DNA from 4 places in the Neoundibacterium parvum genome. Region 1 is predicted to be linked to each of the others. Evidence: predicted binding sites of a transcription regulator. Region 1 holds the regulator's gene; each other region holds the start of a gene.
What was found. The regulator sigma-54, encoded in region 1, starts transcription at its own class of promoters, with help from an activator protein. The targets are predictions, from matches to a motif close to TGGCANGNAANCTGCTTT.

Region 2: the regulator sigma-54 is predicted to act here: its motif matches at 1,729-1,746, upstream of EJN92_RS10655 (PEP-CTERM sorting domain-containing protein).
Region 3: the regulator sigma-54 is predicted to act here: its motif matches at 1,866-1,883, upstream of EJN92_RS14980 (ANTAR domain-containing response regulator).
Region 4: the regulator sigma-54 is predicted to act here: its motif matches at 1,822-1,839, upstream of EJN92_RS07790 (TorF family putative porin).

What each region holds. Positions count from the first base shown of each region.
Region 1 covers NZ_CP034464.1:1,214,851-1,218,059, forward strand. Annotated here, with positions in the region: gene lptA (lipopolysaccharide transport periplasmic protein LptA) at 1-443, shown strand, start outside; gene lptB (LPS export ABC transporter ATP-binding protein) at 445-1,188, shown strand; gene EJN92_RS05140 (RNA polymerase factor sigma-54) at 1,206-2,693, shown strand; gene hpf (ribosome hibernation-promoting factor, HPF/YfiA family) at 2,815-3,159, shown strand.
Region 2 covers NZ_CP034464.1:2,446,575-2,449,783, forward strand. Annotated here, with positions in the region: gene EJN92_RS10645 (ATP-binding protein) at 1-209, shown strand, start outside; gene EJN92_RS10650 (GNAT family N-acetyltransferase) at 239-670, shown strand; gene EJN92_RS10655 (PEP-CTERM sorting domain-containing protein) at 1,070-1,684, opposite strand; gene EJN92_RS10660 (SDR family NAD(P)-dependent oxidoreductase) at 2,044-2,730, opposite strand; gene EJN92_RS10665 (LysR family transcriptional regulator) at 2,869-3,209, shown strand, end outside.
Region 3 covers NZ_CP034464.1:3,426,877-3,430,085, reverse strand. Annotated here, with positions in the region: gene EJN92_RS14985 (CmpA/NrtA family ABC transporter substrate-binding protein) at 1-875, opposite strand, end outside; gene EJN92_RS14980 (ANTAR domain-containing response regulator) at 1,154-1,786, opposite strand; gene tsaD (tRNA (adenosine(37)-N6)-threonylcarbamoyltransferase complex transferase subunit TsaD) at 1,942-2,967, shown strand; gene EJN92_RS14970 (ABC transporter substrate-binding protein) at 3,055-3,209, opposite strand, start outside.
Region 4 covers NZ_CP034464.1:1,800,987-1,804,195, reverse strand. Annotated here, with positions in the region: gene EJN92_RS07800 (ammonium transporter) at 1-652, opposite strand, end outside; gene EJN92_RS07795 (P-II family nitrogen regulator) at 672-1,010, opposite strand; gene EJN92_RS07790 (TorF family putative porin) at 1,025-1,762, opposite strand; gene EJN92_RS07785 (accessory factor UbiK family protein) at 2,106-2,336, shown strand; gene EJN92_RS07780 (YifB family Mg chelatase-like AAA ATPase) at 2,359-3,209, shown strand, end outside.

The DNA.
Region 1 (3,209 bases):
AGAAAAACGTCACTACCCTTACCGGCGACGTGGTATTGACGCGCGGCACGCTGATAGTCAAATCGGATCGCGCCGTGATTACCCAAACTGCCGACGAGCACATGAATGTGGTGCTCACCAGTAAACCGGGAAAGCAAAATTTCTTCCGGCAAAAACGCGATGGTGGCGATGATTTATGGGTAGAGGGCGTGGCCGATCGCATCGAATACGACGATAAAACTGAATTAGTCAGGTTTATCTCGAAGGCACGTGTCAAGTATCTAGAAGGCAAAAAAGTCACGCAAGAGCAAGAAGGAGAGTTTCTTTCTTACGATAGCCTCAATGACGTGTTTGTTGCGACAAACAGCATAAACGGCACTCATGTGCCAGGTGCTGGTCGCGTGAAATTGACGCTGCAACCCAAGCTGGCAAAACCAGTCAATCTTGTTACTCCGATCAAATAATATGACTAGTACACTCGTCATTCAGGGTTTGCAAAAACGCTATGGGGCGCGCCAGGTGGTGCGCGATGTTTCTTTAGAAGTGAAAAGTGGCGAAGTAGTCGGCTTACTCGGCCCCAATGGCGCGGGTAAGACCACCTCCTTCTATATGATCGTCGGCTTAGTCCCCTCAGATGCGGGGAAAATCGATATCGACGGCGTTGATATCTCGCGCCTACCGATACACCAGCGCGCCAAACTTGGCCTATCTTACTTGCCACAGGAGGCGTCGGTATTTCGCAAGTTGTCGGTGGAAGACAATATCCGTGCGGTACTCGAATTACAAACCGATGAACACGGAAAATCTTTAAGTAAAGCCGCCATCGAACAGCGTCTCGATGCCTTGCTCAATGACTTGCAAATCGAAGGCTTGCGAGAAAATCCAGCGCTCTCTTTGTCTGGCGGTGAACGCAGACGGGTAGAAATTGCCCGTGCACTGGCAACCAATCCGCGCTTCGTTCTGCTCGATGAACCGTTTGCCGGGGTCGATCCGATTGCGGTCATAGAGATACAACGCATCGTGGCTTTCCTGAAAAAACGCGGCATAGGCGTCTTGATCACCGATCACAATGTGCGTGAAACCTTAGGCATTTGCGACCACGCCTGCATCATTAATCAGGGTGCGGTATTAGCCAGTGGTAGTCCGCAAGAAATCATCAGCAATGAATCGGTCAGGCGCGTCTATTTGGGAGAGCATTTCCGCATGTAGCGGAAATCATTATCGGCATGAAGCAAAGCCTACAGCTACGCACCTCGCAACATCTGGCGCTCACGCCACAATTGCAGCAATCGATACGGCTACTGCAATTGTCTACGCTAGAACTGCATCAAGAGCTAGAAAACTTGCTGATAGAAAATCCCATGCTGGAGCGGGTTGATAATCCTCTCGATAGCGCGGTACGCTTGTTGGCGGACGGCGCTATTGGCAGTACAGAATCACGCTCAGAAACGGAGTTCGGGGTCAGCCCCGTTGATGATCAGAATAATGCAAGTAGCGATTCGGGCGAAGTCTCTGAAGTCAGTAATCCTAGCGACAGTACCAGTCCTAGCGAAACCGACTGGAGTTTTGATGACGCTCCGCAAGGCAGTAAATCCTCAGAAGAAGATGAGGGAAGACCGCAATTAGAAGCGGCGCATATTTCCCTAAAAGAACATTTGCTAGAGCAGATGCGCCTGAATCTGCGTGAACCACGCGATCTGGCCTTGGTGGAATTGGTGATCGATGCTCTCGATGACAGCGGCTATCTGATCGAGAGTCTGGAAGATATTCATTCCAGCATTCCGCTAGAACTCTTGGTCGAACCTGAAGAACTCAATTTTGCCTTGTTTATGGTGCAAAGTTTTGACCCGCCAGGAGTGGGCGCTCGCAACTGCGCTGAGTGCCTGGCGCTGCAGATCAAACGTCTGCCCAAAATCCCTTTCGTCACCCGCCGCCTCGCACTTGCCATAGTAGAAACGCAAATAGGCTTATTTGCGCAACGCGATTTTGCTCGCTTAAAGAAAATTTTTAATTGCGACGATGAAGATTTGCGTGAAGCGCAGGTGGTGATACGTTTGTGCAAACCCAAACCTGGCGCCGAGTTTGCCGCCAGCAGTTCTGATTATGTGGTGCCAGATGTGATCGTCAGCAAATCGGCTGACGGCTGGCAAGTGGTATTGAACCAAGACATCATGCCTAAGCTGCGCGTGAATAGCATGTATGCCAATATCATGAAGCAAAATCGTGGCGATGGCAGCCTTACCCCGCAGTTACAGGAAGCACGTTGGCTGATCAAAAATATGCGACAACGTTTCGAGACTATCTTGCGTGTTTCGCAAGCGATAGTTGAAAGACAACGTAACTTTTTCACACATGGAGCGGTCGCGATGCGCCCTCTTGTTTTGCGCGAAATTGCTGATACACTGGGTTTACATGAGAGTACAATTTCTCGTGTGACCACTCAGAAATACATGCTGACCCCACATGGTATGTTTGAGCTGAAGTATTTTTTCGGTAGCCACGTCGCCACTGAAACCGGGGGAGAAGCATCATCAACGGCGATACGAGCACTCATCAAACAATTGATAGGAGCAGAAAACCAGAAAAGCCCACTCTCTGATAGCAAGATTGCAGACATGCTGGGTGAACAAGGGATGGTCATTGCGCGCCGCACAGTCGCCAAGTACCGCGAAGCCCTTAAAATTCCACCAGTCAGCTTGCGAAAATCTTTGTAAATATTGTTCTTGAAATTTTGCCTTAAATTGCTATATATGATTTAGCTCAAACAGGTTTTTCAGATTGGGCCCATAGTAATAGCGATAGTGTCATCAAGTAACATCACCATAGGAGCGTTTTATGAATCTCACCATCAGTGGTCATCACCTTGAAGTAACTCCTGCAATTCGTGAACATGTACAAAATAAGCTAGAACGTATCAGGCGACACTTCGATCAAGTCATTGATATCGCCGTCACCCTGACGGTCGACAAGCTCCGAGAAAAGGACAAACGTCATAAGGCAGATATTAATCTGCACATCAGCGGTAAAGATATCCACGTAGAAAGTCTGGCGCATGATCTGTATGCAGCCATCGACACTCTGGTAGACAAACTAGATAGACAGGTCATTAAACACAAAGACAAAATTCAGGAACATCCGCATCAAGCGATCAAACATATTCCTGATCCAGCCTCAGTGTAAGACTAGCAACCCGCAAAGGGAATCCAAAACTAGGACGCTCATCAGCGTCC
Region 2 (3,209 bases), 1.2 Mb from region 1:
GGCCTGGCATTCCCGTAGCTGAACTAAACGCGGTATTGCAGCCGTATTATCGGGTAGAGAATTCACGCAATCGTGACACGGGCGGTAGCGGTTTAGGTCTGGCGATTGCACAGCAATTGAGTCTGACTCTGGGCGGCTCTCTGCATTTAAGTAATCGTGATGGCGGTGGTTTGCTGGCGGAGTTACGCTTGCCGAATCGAGACGCTTAATCCAAACAGTCGATCAAAAAAGGAGCAATATGCGCGAATTAGTGTGGGTGAACGATGCCAGTAAAGTCGATTGGAAGGCGCTTTCCGCCTTGTATAAAATTGCCTTGGGTGAAAAATCGGCAGAGAATCTGGCGATCGTGTTTGCCAATAGTAAGTTCAAACACTTCATTTACGATGGCGAGCGCCTGATCGGTGCCGGCCGTGCTCTGGCTGATGGCGTCGATTGCGCGTATTTGTGCGACATCGCTATCTTGCCCGAGTATCAGGGGCAGGCGCTCGGCAAGGCCATGGTGAATAAATTGTTGGCCGATGCCGCCGGACATAAAAAAGTGATCTTGTACGCCAATCCCGGTAAAGAGGCATTTTACAAAAAACTGGGTTTTTGCAAAATGAATACCGCCATGGCGATCTTCAGCAATCAAGAACTGGCCTTGGCGTCTGGCTTACTCAGCGCTGATTAAGTCACGCGAAGTAAGCCGCACTAAATAAGCAGCACTAAATAAGCAGCACTAAGCGATCGCAATTTCTAAATTCAGTCAGCAGCCGTGTGCGGCTGCTGTATAGGATTTAGGATTAAAAATTCGAGTCAAAAATTTTGCCGAAAATTATGGTACTAGTAGGGGGTATCAGTAGTTGTGCGTCAATTGCGCACATAGAATATGCGCAAGCGACTGGCCTAAGTCTATACTCCCTGTTTTTTTAAGAATAATGGTCTTGGCGATGGTTACAAATAGCTGACCTGGTAGCTAGTTGCAGACATCAAATTCTTACATTTATTTTAGAGAATAGCAGAGTAGACCCCAATGAAAAAGGGACCCGAAGGCCCCTTAATATGTCTTAATGCGTCGCCTAAATAAGCATCAGACGCGACGTCGACGGATCGCTGCGATACCAACCAAAGCGATACCCATTAGCGTCAGCGAACCGGGCTCTGGAACATCAGTTACTGGCGCCGCTGAGCTATACAGGGCAATCACCACGCTGCCCCAGCCACCTTTGTCTGCGCGCCAGGTAGACTGGCCTTGTTCTTCGTATGAGATATCAAAATTGCCGGTAAATTCATTGCGCAAATCGACCCATGCCATAGGCAGGATGAAGCCCGCATTATCTAGTCCATGCAGACCGGCATAAGCACCAGTTCCGACAAAGAAACCAGTCGCAGTGTCCGGTGACAAACCAGGAAAGCCGCCACCTATGTTGCAGCAACCACCCCAGCTATTGGCCACGCCGCTATAAGTAGCAGAGCCGGTGAGACCATTGGCGTAGCTCACATAAATACCGACGCGATTAGCATGCTGGGTGTCGCTAGTGCCCCAAGGATTTGCTGGCATTTCACCGAGCAGTCTTTCGAAATCTGTCCATTCGCTTAACTTTCCCATGCCTTCAAGTGTCATAGGAACGGCCACCGCGCTAGTGGTGACAAACGCGCTGAAGATGAATCCTAGAGCGAGTTGTGCTAAATGTTTGATTTTCATTTTATCTCCTTGATTGAAACAATAATTTGCTGATGAAATCATTGTCAGCAAATACCATGCCAAATATAAAAACAATATAAAAGCAAAATAAAATCAAATACTTAGTGTTTATAGAGCGCAGTTGGGTAGGAAAAGTAAGCGGTAAGTGTAAAAAATATCGACACTTGAATTCGGTCTATCGTGATGCGCCCTCTATATTTAATACTAGGAGGGGGTATCTTGCGGTATGCGTGAATTGCGCACATAGAATATGCGCAAGCGGCTTGGTTAAATCCATACTCCCTGTTTTTTGAAGATTAGATAGCTAGGTGTAGCGCTTGAGTCAATTTACTTGCGGCGCTTGTTATTGCCCCCCCGACTCAACGGTAATTCGCACCGTTATTCATATCTATGACTTCGCCATTGATAAATGCGGGGGCCTCGGTGGCCAGCCAGCACACGGTGCTTGCCACCTCCTCTGCTGTGCAGAAACGCTGACTGATGGTGGCTGCTTTCAAGCGCATTTTTCTGTCTTCCGGAATGTTCTTCATCATGTCAGTGTCGACCGGGCCGGGTGCCACCGAGTTAGCAAGCACGCCTCTGGCGCCAAAGCTTCTGGCCAGCGAGCGCATTGCGTTCATCATTCCGGCTTTGGAAATGCCGTACCAAATGTCTGGATGGCCGATTTCTCCGGCGATTGAACCCATGCTGACGATGCGGCCACCGCCACGCTCGGCCATTTGTTCGGCCACCTCGGCACTCAGGCGTACCGCGCTAATCAGATTTACGTTAAGAATATGCAAAATATCTTCGCTACTGTATTCGCTGAGGGCTTTGCTGTTCATGATGCCGGCGTTGTTAATCAAAACGTCCGGTGTCCCTATGCGCTCGATAATTTGTCTGGTCTGCAGAAAATCAGAGACATCGGTAATCCAACTGCTGATCCCGTCCTGCGCAGCGGCTAGCCCGGATCGTGAGAGTACATGGACTTCATAGCCTTTTTGAAGCAGATTTTTAGATATTTCCAGGCCTATGCCGCGGTTGCCGCCAGTAACGATTGCTTTCATTTTGCTACCCTATAAATTGAGATGCGTCGCTAGATTGCGCAGTGCAGACATTCTGACTTATAAGTTTTTAGAAATAAATAATGCATAATGTAATTAACTACTCCGAAAAACGTAGTAATAAAATTCCCAAAAAAACCTATGGATAAGCTCAAAGCGATACGCAGCTTTGTCGCGATTGCCGACGCTGGCAGTTTCACCGCTGCTGCCACGGCGCTGGCGACCTCGTTGCCCAGTGTGGTGCGGCAACTCGCTGGCTTAGAAGCCTTACTGGGGGCGCGTTTGTTTAATCGCAGCACCCGCCATGTGGCTTTGACTGAACAAGGCCGACTTTATCTGCTGCACGCACGCAGCTTATTGGCGGCCGATGCTGAGGCTGATGCCCAATTGCAGGCCGATCAAAGCGAGCCTCAGGGCCGCTTGGTGATTACTGCGCCGGTATTATTTGGCCAGCGCTACCTCTGTCCTGCAATTAACCGCTT
Region 3 (3,209 bases), 2.2 Mb from region 1:
CAGCGGCTCGCCTCAAGAATTGCGGCTGTCATGGCGCGTGCCGTATTTGGGTACTTCTGTACAAACTCGGCGCTGGTGCCCAAGACTTTCTCTGGATGATCTTTCCAGATATCTTGCGTCGTCGCTGCTGTGATGCCGATACCGTCGGCAATCGCCCTATGATTCCAAGGCTCACCGACGCAGTAGCCATCCATATTTCCAACCCGCATATTGGCGACCATTTGCGGTGGCGGCACGGTGATCACCTTGGCTTCTTTTAAAGGGTTGATACCATGCGCCGCCATCCAGTAATTGAGCCACATCGCGTGCGTGCCGGTCGGGAGGGTATGGGCAAAGGTGTATTCGCGCTTTTCCATTTGCATCAGCTTGGCCAGGCCCGCACCATCCACCGCCCCTTTATCCGCCAGTTTCTTCGACAAGGTAATGGCCTGCCCGTTATTATTCAGAGTCATCAAGACCGCCATGTCTTTCTTATTGCCGCTCACGCCCATCTGCACCCCATAGATCAGCCCGTACAAGACATGTGCGGCGTCGAGTTCACCATTGACTAATTTATCGCGCACACTGGCCCATGAGGATTCCTTGGTCGGAATAATTTTGATGCCATATTTTTTATCAAAACCAAGCACCGATGCCATCACAATCGAGGCGCAATCGGTAAGCGGTATGAAACCAATGCGCACTTCTTCTTTCTCTGGCTTATCCGAACCGGCGGCCCAGACACCACCTGAACGTAGCCCGACGACACCAGCTCCTGCGACGACTGCAGCACCCTGCAAAAAATGACGGCGCTGAAGATTAGTTTGGGTGCTATCAAGGTGAGCCTCCACGGTAGTGAAATCTTCAGACTTATTCTTTGGTGTTTGAATTGACATAGTGCGCTCCAGCTTAAGAAAAAAATGTAAACAAAAAAGGCGTCTTGCTACATTGAATAAACAATGTAAGAAGACACCTTTGTCTCGGTGAATCGACCGCCGTTAGCCGGATTCACTCTTGCGCCAGCGTTGGCGCTTTACTAGCTATTAGCAATTGCTGTGCCAGTTTTCTTTCATCAGTGCGGCCTCAGCAGTGACAGCTTAAAACCGCCCAAGCATCCCCAATACAGAGAAAAAACCGCACCGTTATGACGCAGCGCACCATTACAGTTCAAAATCTATGCGCCCAACAAATCTGCCACATCCAGCACCCGTTGCGCCAGATCGGCCAACTTCAGATTTTTTTCCATCGCCTGTTTGCGTAACCTTTGGTAGGCATCGTTTTCTGATAGCTGATGGCGCTCCATCAGCAAACCCTTGGCGCGCTCTATGGTTTTGCGCTCGGCCAACTTAGCCTTGGTATCCGATAATTCGGAACGCAGTTTTTGGTCGGCATTAAAACGCGCCATCGCCACATCCAGCACAGGTTTGATACGCTCGGTCTGCAAACCTGCCACCACATAGGCCGAGACCCCTGCCTCCATGGCTGCAGCCATATTGCTTTGATCACTGTCTTCCGTGAACAAAACGATAGGGCGTGGTGCATCGCGGGTCGCTAACACCATGTGCTCGAGAACATCACGCGCATCCGATTCGGCATCGATGATGATCATGTCGGGCTGCAATTGCGCAATGCGCTCGGTCATGTAGAGATCGCCAGGCAGTACCGCAATGATGTTGTAGCCAGCCTGCAGCAAGCCTATGCGTAAGGCGCGCGAGCGTGCCAGTTGCGCCTGCACATGGCTCTCCTGCTCATTTTCGACCGGGATAACGGTATTCACGACCACGATCCGTAAACTAGCTGCTTTCATATTTTGATACTCTAGAGTGCTGCTGATTGGCTGGTTAAGACCTATAATCTGTCTTTTACGGATACTTACTTCAACTAAGTAAGCAAAATCCGCACCAGATCAAGCTCAGAGGGCTTGTCGCTTTTGCAAAACATCTAAATAAGAAACCATTTTTAATGATAGTTCTCGGTATTGAATCCTCCTGCGATGAAACCGGCTTGGCCTTGTACGACACTGAACACGGCTTGCTGGCGCATGCGCTGCACTCGCAGATCGCCATGCATCAGGAATACGGCGGCGTCGTGCCTGAGCTCGCCTCACGCGACCATATACGGCGCGCCCTGCCCTTATTGACCGAAGTATTAACCCAGGCCAAGCTGGACAAACATCAGATCGACGCCATCGCCTACACCCAAGGCCCGGGGCTGGCCGGTGCCTTGCTGGTCGGGGCCTCGGTAGCCTGCGGCCTGGCGCTGGCATTAGATAAACCGGTCATAGGCATCCATCATCTGGAAGGGCACTTACTGTCCCCCTTGTTAGCGAGCCAGCCACCGCAATTCCCCTTCATCGCCTTACTGGTATCGGGCGGTCATACGCAATTGATGCGTGTGGATGGCGTAGGACAGTACAAATTACTCGGTGAAACGCTAGATGATGCGGCCGGCGAAGCCTTCGATAAATCGGCCAAACTGCTGGGTTTAACTTATCCCGGTGGGCCGGCGATTTCGCGTCTGGCCGAGTTTGGCGACCCCGCGGCGTATAAATTGCCACGTCCTATGTTGCACTCGAAAGACCTCAATTTTAGTTTTTCGGGTCTCAAAACTGCCGTATTAACGGTGGTAAAAAACCATAACACCGACATCTGCGAGCAAGACAAGGCCAATATCGCGCGTGGCTTTGTCGATGCTCTGGTCGACGTGCTGGTCGCCAAATCCATGACGGCACTCAAAGAACAAGGCTTAAAGCGTTTGGTGATCGCCGGTGGCGTCGGTGCCAATCAGCAATTGCGCACCGCCTTAAATGCCGCTGCCGCCAAGCGTCGTTATCAGGTGTTTTACCCCGAGCTGGAATTTTGTACCGACAACGGCGCCATGATCGCCTTTGCCGGTGCCATGCGCCTGCAACAAAATCCTGCGCTGGCAACGCGCGAGTATGGTTTTAATGTCAGACCGCGCTGGCCGCTGCATGAGTTGCAGACTTAGTTGCAGACTTAATGGCGGACTTAATGGTGATTTAAGACGTAAAAAAACGCAGAACTTGTTCTGCGTTTTTTATTTGGCGTTTCAAACTTAATGCATGAACTTACCGTCTTTACCGATCACGCTCAAATCGACATAGGTCGATGCGCTGTGATTACTGCTACTAAACTTCACCTGAAATCCGCCGGCGTTATAAGAATTCATCGATTCCAGCGCGCGTATCAAGCCATCCCGCGTTAAGCCAC
Region 4 (3,209 bases), 590 kb from region 1:
AGACCACGAACAACAAGACCGCAGTGAACTTAGCACGCTCAGCGAAAGCACCGATGATCAGACCGCAAGTAATCGCTGCGAAAGTTGCCTGGAAGGCGACATAGACAAACTCAGGGATGACCACACCTTTGCTGAATGTAGCAGCAGTCGAGAAGCTGGCGGTAGCCGGATTCCAGATGCCTTGCAAAAACAGACGGTCAAACGAGCCTATGAATCTTCCACCTTCGGTGAAAGCCAGGGAGTACCCATATACACACCACAATACGATGATCACAGCAAAAATCATGAACACTTGCATCAGGATAGACAGCATGTTTTTAGAGCGTACCAGGCCGCCGTAGAACAAGGCCAGGCCTGGGATAGTCATCAAAATCACCAACAAGGTCGAGACCATCATCCAGGCTGTATCGCCCTTGTTTGGCACGGCTGCCGGAGTCGCGACGGCCGATGCGGCGCTGGCCTCAACGGCTGGTGCACTGGTGACGACTGGAGTTGCTGCAACTTCTGCAGCAGCAGAGGCTGGTGCCGAGACCGCAGATGCTACTACTGCCGAAGCGGCAGCGACTTCATCGGCCGCCATGGCAGAAGAAAATACGCTGGCAGACAGTAGCAAAGCGCTGGCAGCAAGCAGGTGTGTAAATAGTTTTTTCATGGATGTCCCCTGTGGCCGATTAGAGCGCGTCGTTGCCGGTTTCACCGGTACGGATACGCACTACTTGTTCTAGTGAATAGACGAAAATTTTACCGTCACCAATTTTGCCGGTGCGGGCTGCGGTTTCTATCGCCTCGATTGCGCGGTCTACGATGCTATCGTCGACCGCTGCTTCGATCTTGGTCTTAGGTAAAAAATCGACCACGTATTCGGCACCACGATACAGTTCGGTGTGTCCTTTTTGACGGCCGAAACCTTTTACTTCGGTCACGGTGATGCCCTGTACACCAATCGCTGACAGTGCTTCACGCACTTCATCGAGCTTAAAGGGTTTGATAATTGCGGTAATTAGTTTCATGGTTGGCTCGAAGTTTAGAATGTTTTAACTGCGGACAAAACGACAGCGGTTTTGCCTGTGAATTTATTGTCTGGCGCTGGCGTAACATACAATTTTTCATTGGCATTGGTACCGATTACGGCCAGACCAAAATTCACACCGAAAAATTCTTTATTCACGCCGACTTTCCAGTCGTCATAGGCAACTGCACTATTATTTTTCACAGATTGATGACCGTAGTGCAGACCCAAGGTGTAACCCGGGGCGACTTCAAAATTGGCACCCAGATCAAGGTAGCCACTGTTTTTGCTGTTATCAAAGCCAAACAGATTCGTCACGCCGTGCGAGTATTTGATATACGCTGGGCCATAACCAACTTGGCCGTAGATTTCGGTGGTATTGGCATCAACCGCTAAGCCATTGGATGGGTAAACATAGGAAAGTACACCGACATCGTAAGACACACCTGGAACGATTTCGCCTTTTTTACCGCCATACACGTCCACTTCAAGATTGCCACTACCACCGGCATCTTTGATCCATTTAATGCTAGACAACCAAGTACCGGCATAAAAGCCACTAGGATTGTGGGTGTAATCCGCACCACCTTGCACGGCTGGTTCCAGACGGGATTGTGAGATGCCGCGATAGCGGTAGTCACTAACGGCACCAAGATTGAAACTAAATTCATTGTCACGCTTAGCCTCTTCGGCATACGCCAGACTGCCAGTGAAAGCTGCTGCAACTGCGGCACAGAGTAGTAGTTTTTTCATTGCGTTCCCTCTTTTGGTTGTATAACAAATGGAAAGATTTTCTTGCTTTTGATTTTGTATAAGCAGAACTCGTGCCAAGTATTGAAAACATACAAAAAATACGCGGATATGCTGCTCGTTTCCCAGTGTAGAGAGGGTGGCGAAGTGTATAAAAGACCTAGTACTTGAGCTGCGATACGCTATGATAAGCATCAAGCTGACTCAAAATAATAGTAAAATATTATTTAAAACATCTAGACTCTGTAATCCCGCACCAAGTTAAAGCGTTACATCTGAGCTGCTGTAAAAGTTACGCACCAAAAATGTGCAAATGACGAGTAAAAACCACTTTATAAGGAATACCATGGATAAGCAAAATTTCTTTTCTGACATGCAAGCTAAAATCAATCAGGCCCTGGAAAACTCTCCGGCAAAAGACATAGAAAAAAATGTCAAGGCCATGATGAGCCAAGGTTTTTCCAAGCTCGATTTGGTGACGCGTGAAGAATTTGATATACAGGCGCAGGTATTGGCCAAGACTAGGGCCAAGCTAGAAGAACTGGAAGCGCGCGTGGCCCAATTAGAAGCTAAATAAGCAGTAAGCCCACGCCTCGGCCATGGCACTCGCCGTACTCAAAAGCCGCGCCCTCAGTGGTATGGACGCCCCTGAAGTCACGGTAGAAGTGCATCTGGCCAATGGCTTACCCAGTTTTACTATCGTTGGTTTGCCCGAGACTGAAGTCAAAGAATCTAAAGACCGGGTGAGGGCGGCCTTACAAAATGCGCGCTTCGATTTTCCCGCGCAACGCATCACCGTCAACTTAGCGCCGGCCGATTTACCGAAAGAATCGGGGCGCTTTGATTTACCTATTGCGCTAGGGATTTTGGCGGCATCTGGGCAAATCCCCGCTGACTGTTTAGATCAATACGAATTTGCCGGTGAGTTATCTTTATCGGGCGAATTACGGCCGGTGCGCGGTGCGCTGGCGATGACTTTTGCAATTTGCAAAGGCGCGGAAAATAGCGGCCAGACAGCACGGGCATTTATTTTACCCAGAGCTAGCGCGGCTGAGGCAGCGCTGGTCGCGGAGGCGCTTATTTATCCCGCCGATTCACTGCTGCAAGTTTGCGCCCACTTCGCCGCTAGCGATCCAGAAACAAGGCTGAGCCGGCATCAGCTGAGTCATGTCGCAGTTCGCCAGAGCTATCCCGATTTTTCTGACGTGAAGGGGCAGGCACAAGCAAAGCGCGCGCTGGAAGTGGCAGCGGCAGGTGGTCATAGTCTGATTTTAGTCGGACCGCCAGGCACCGGGAAATCCATGCTGGCAGCGCGCTTCCCCGGAATTTTGCCCAGCATGACGGATCAGGAAGCCCTGGAATCAGCGGCCGTGCAATCTCTGAGTGGCGGTTTTTCTATCGATAAATGGAAGCTTAGACCCTACCGCGCGCCGCACCATACTGCCTCCGG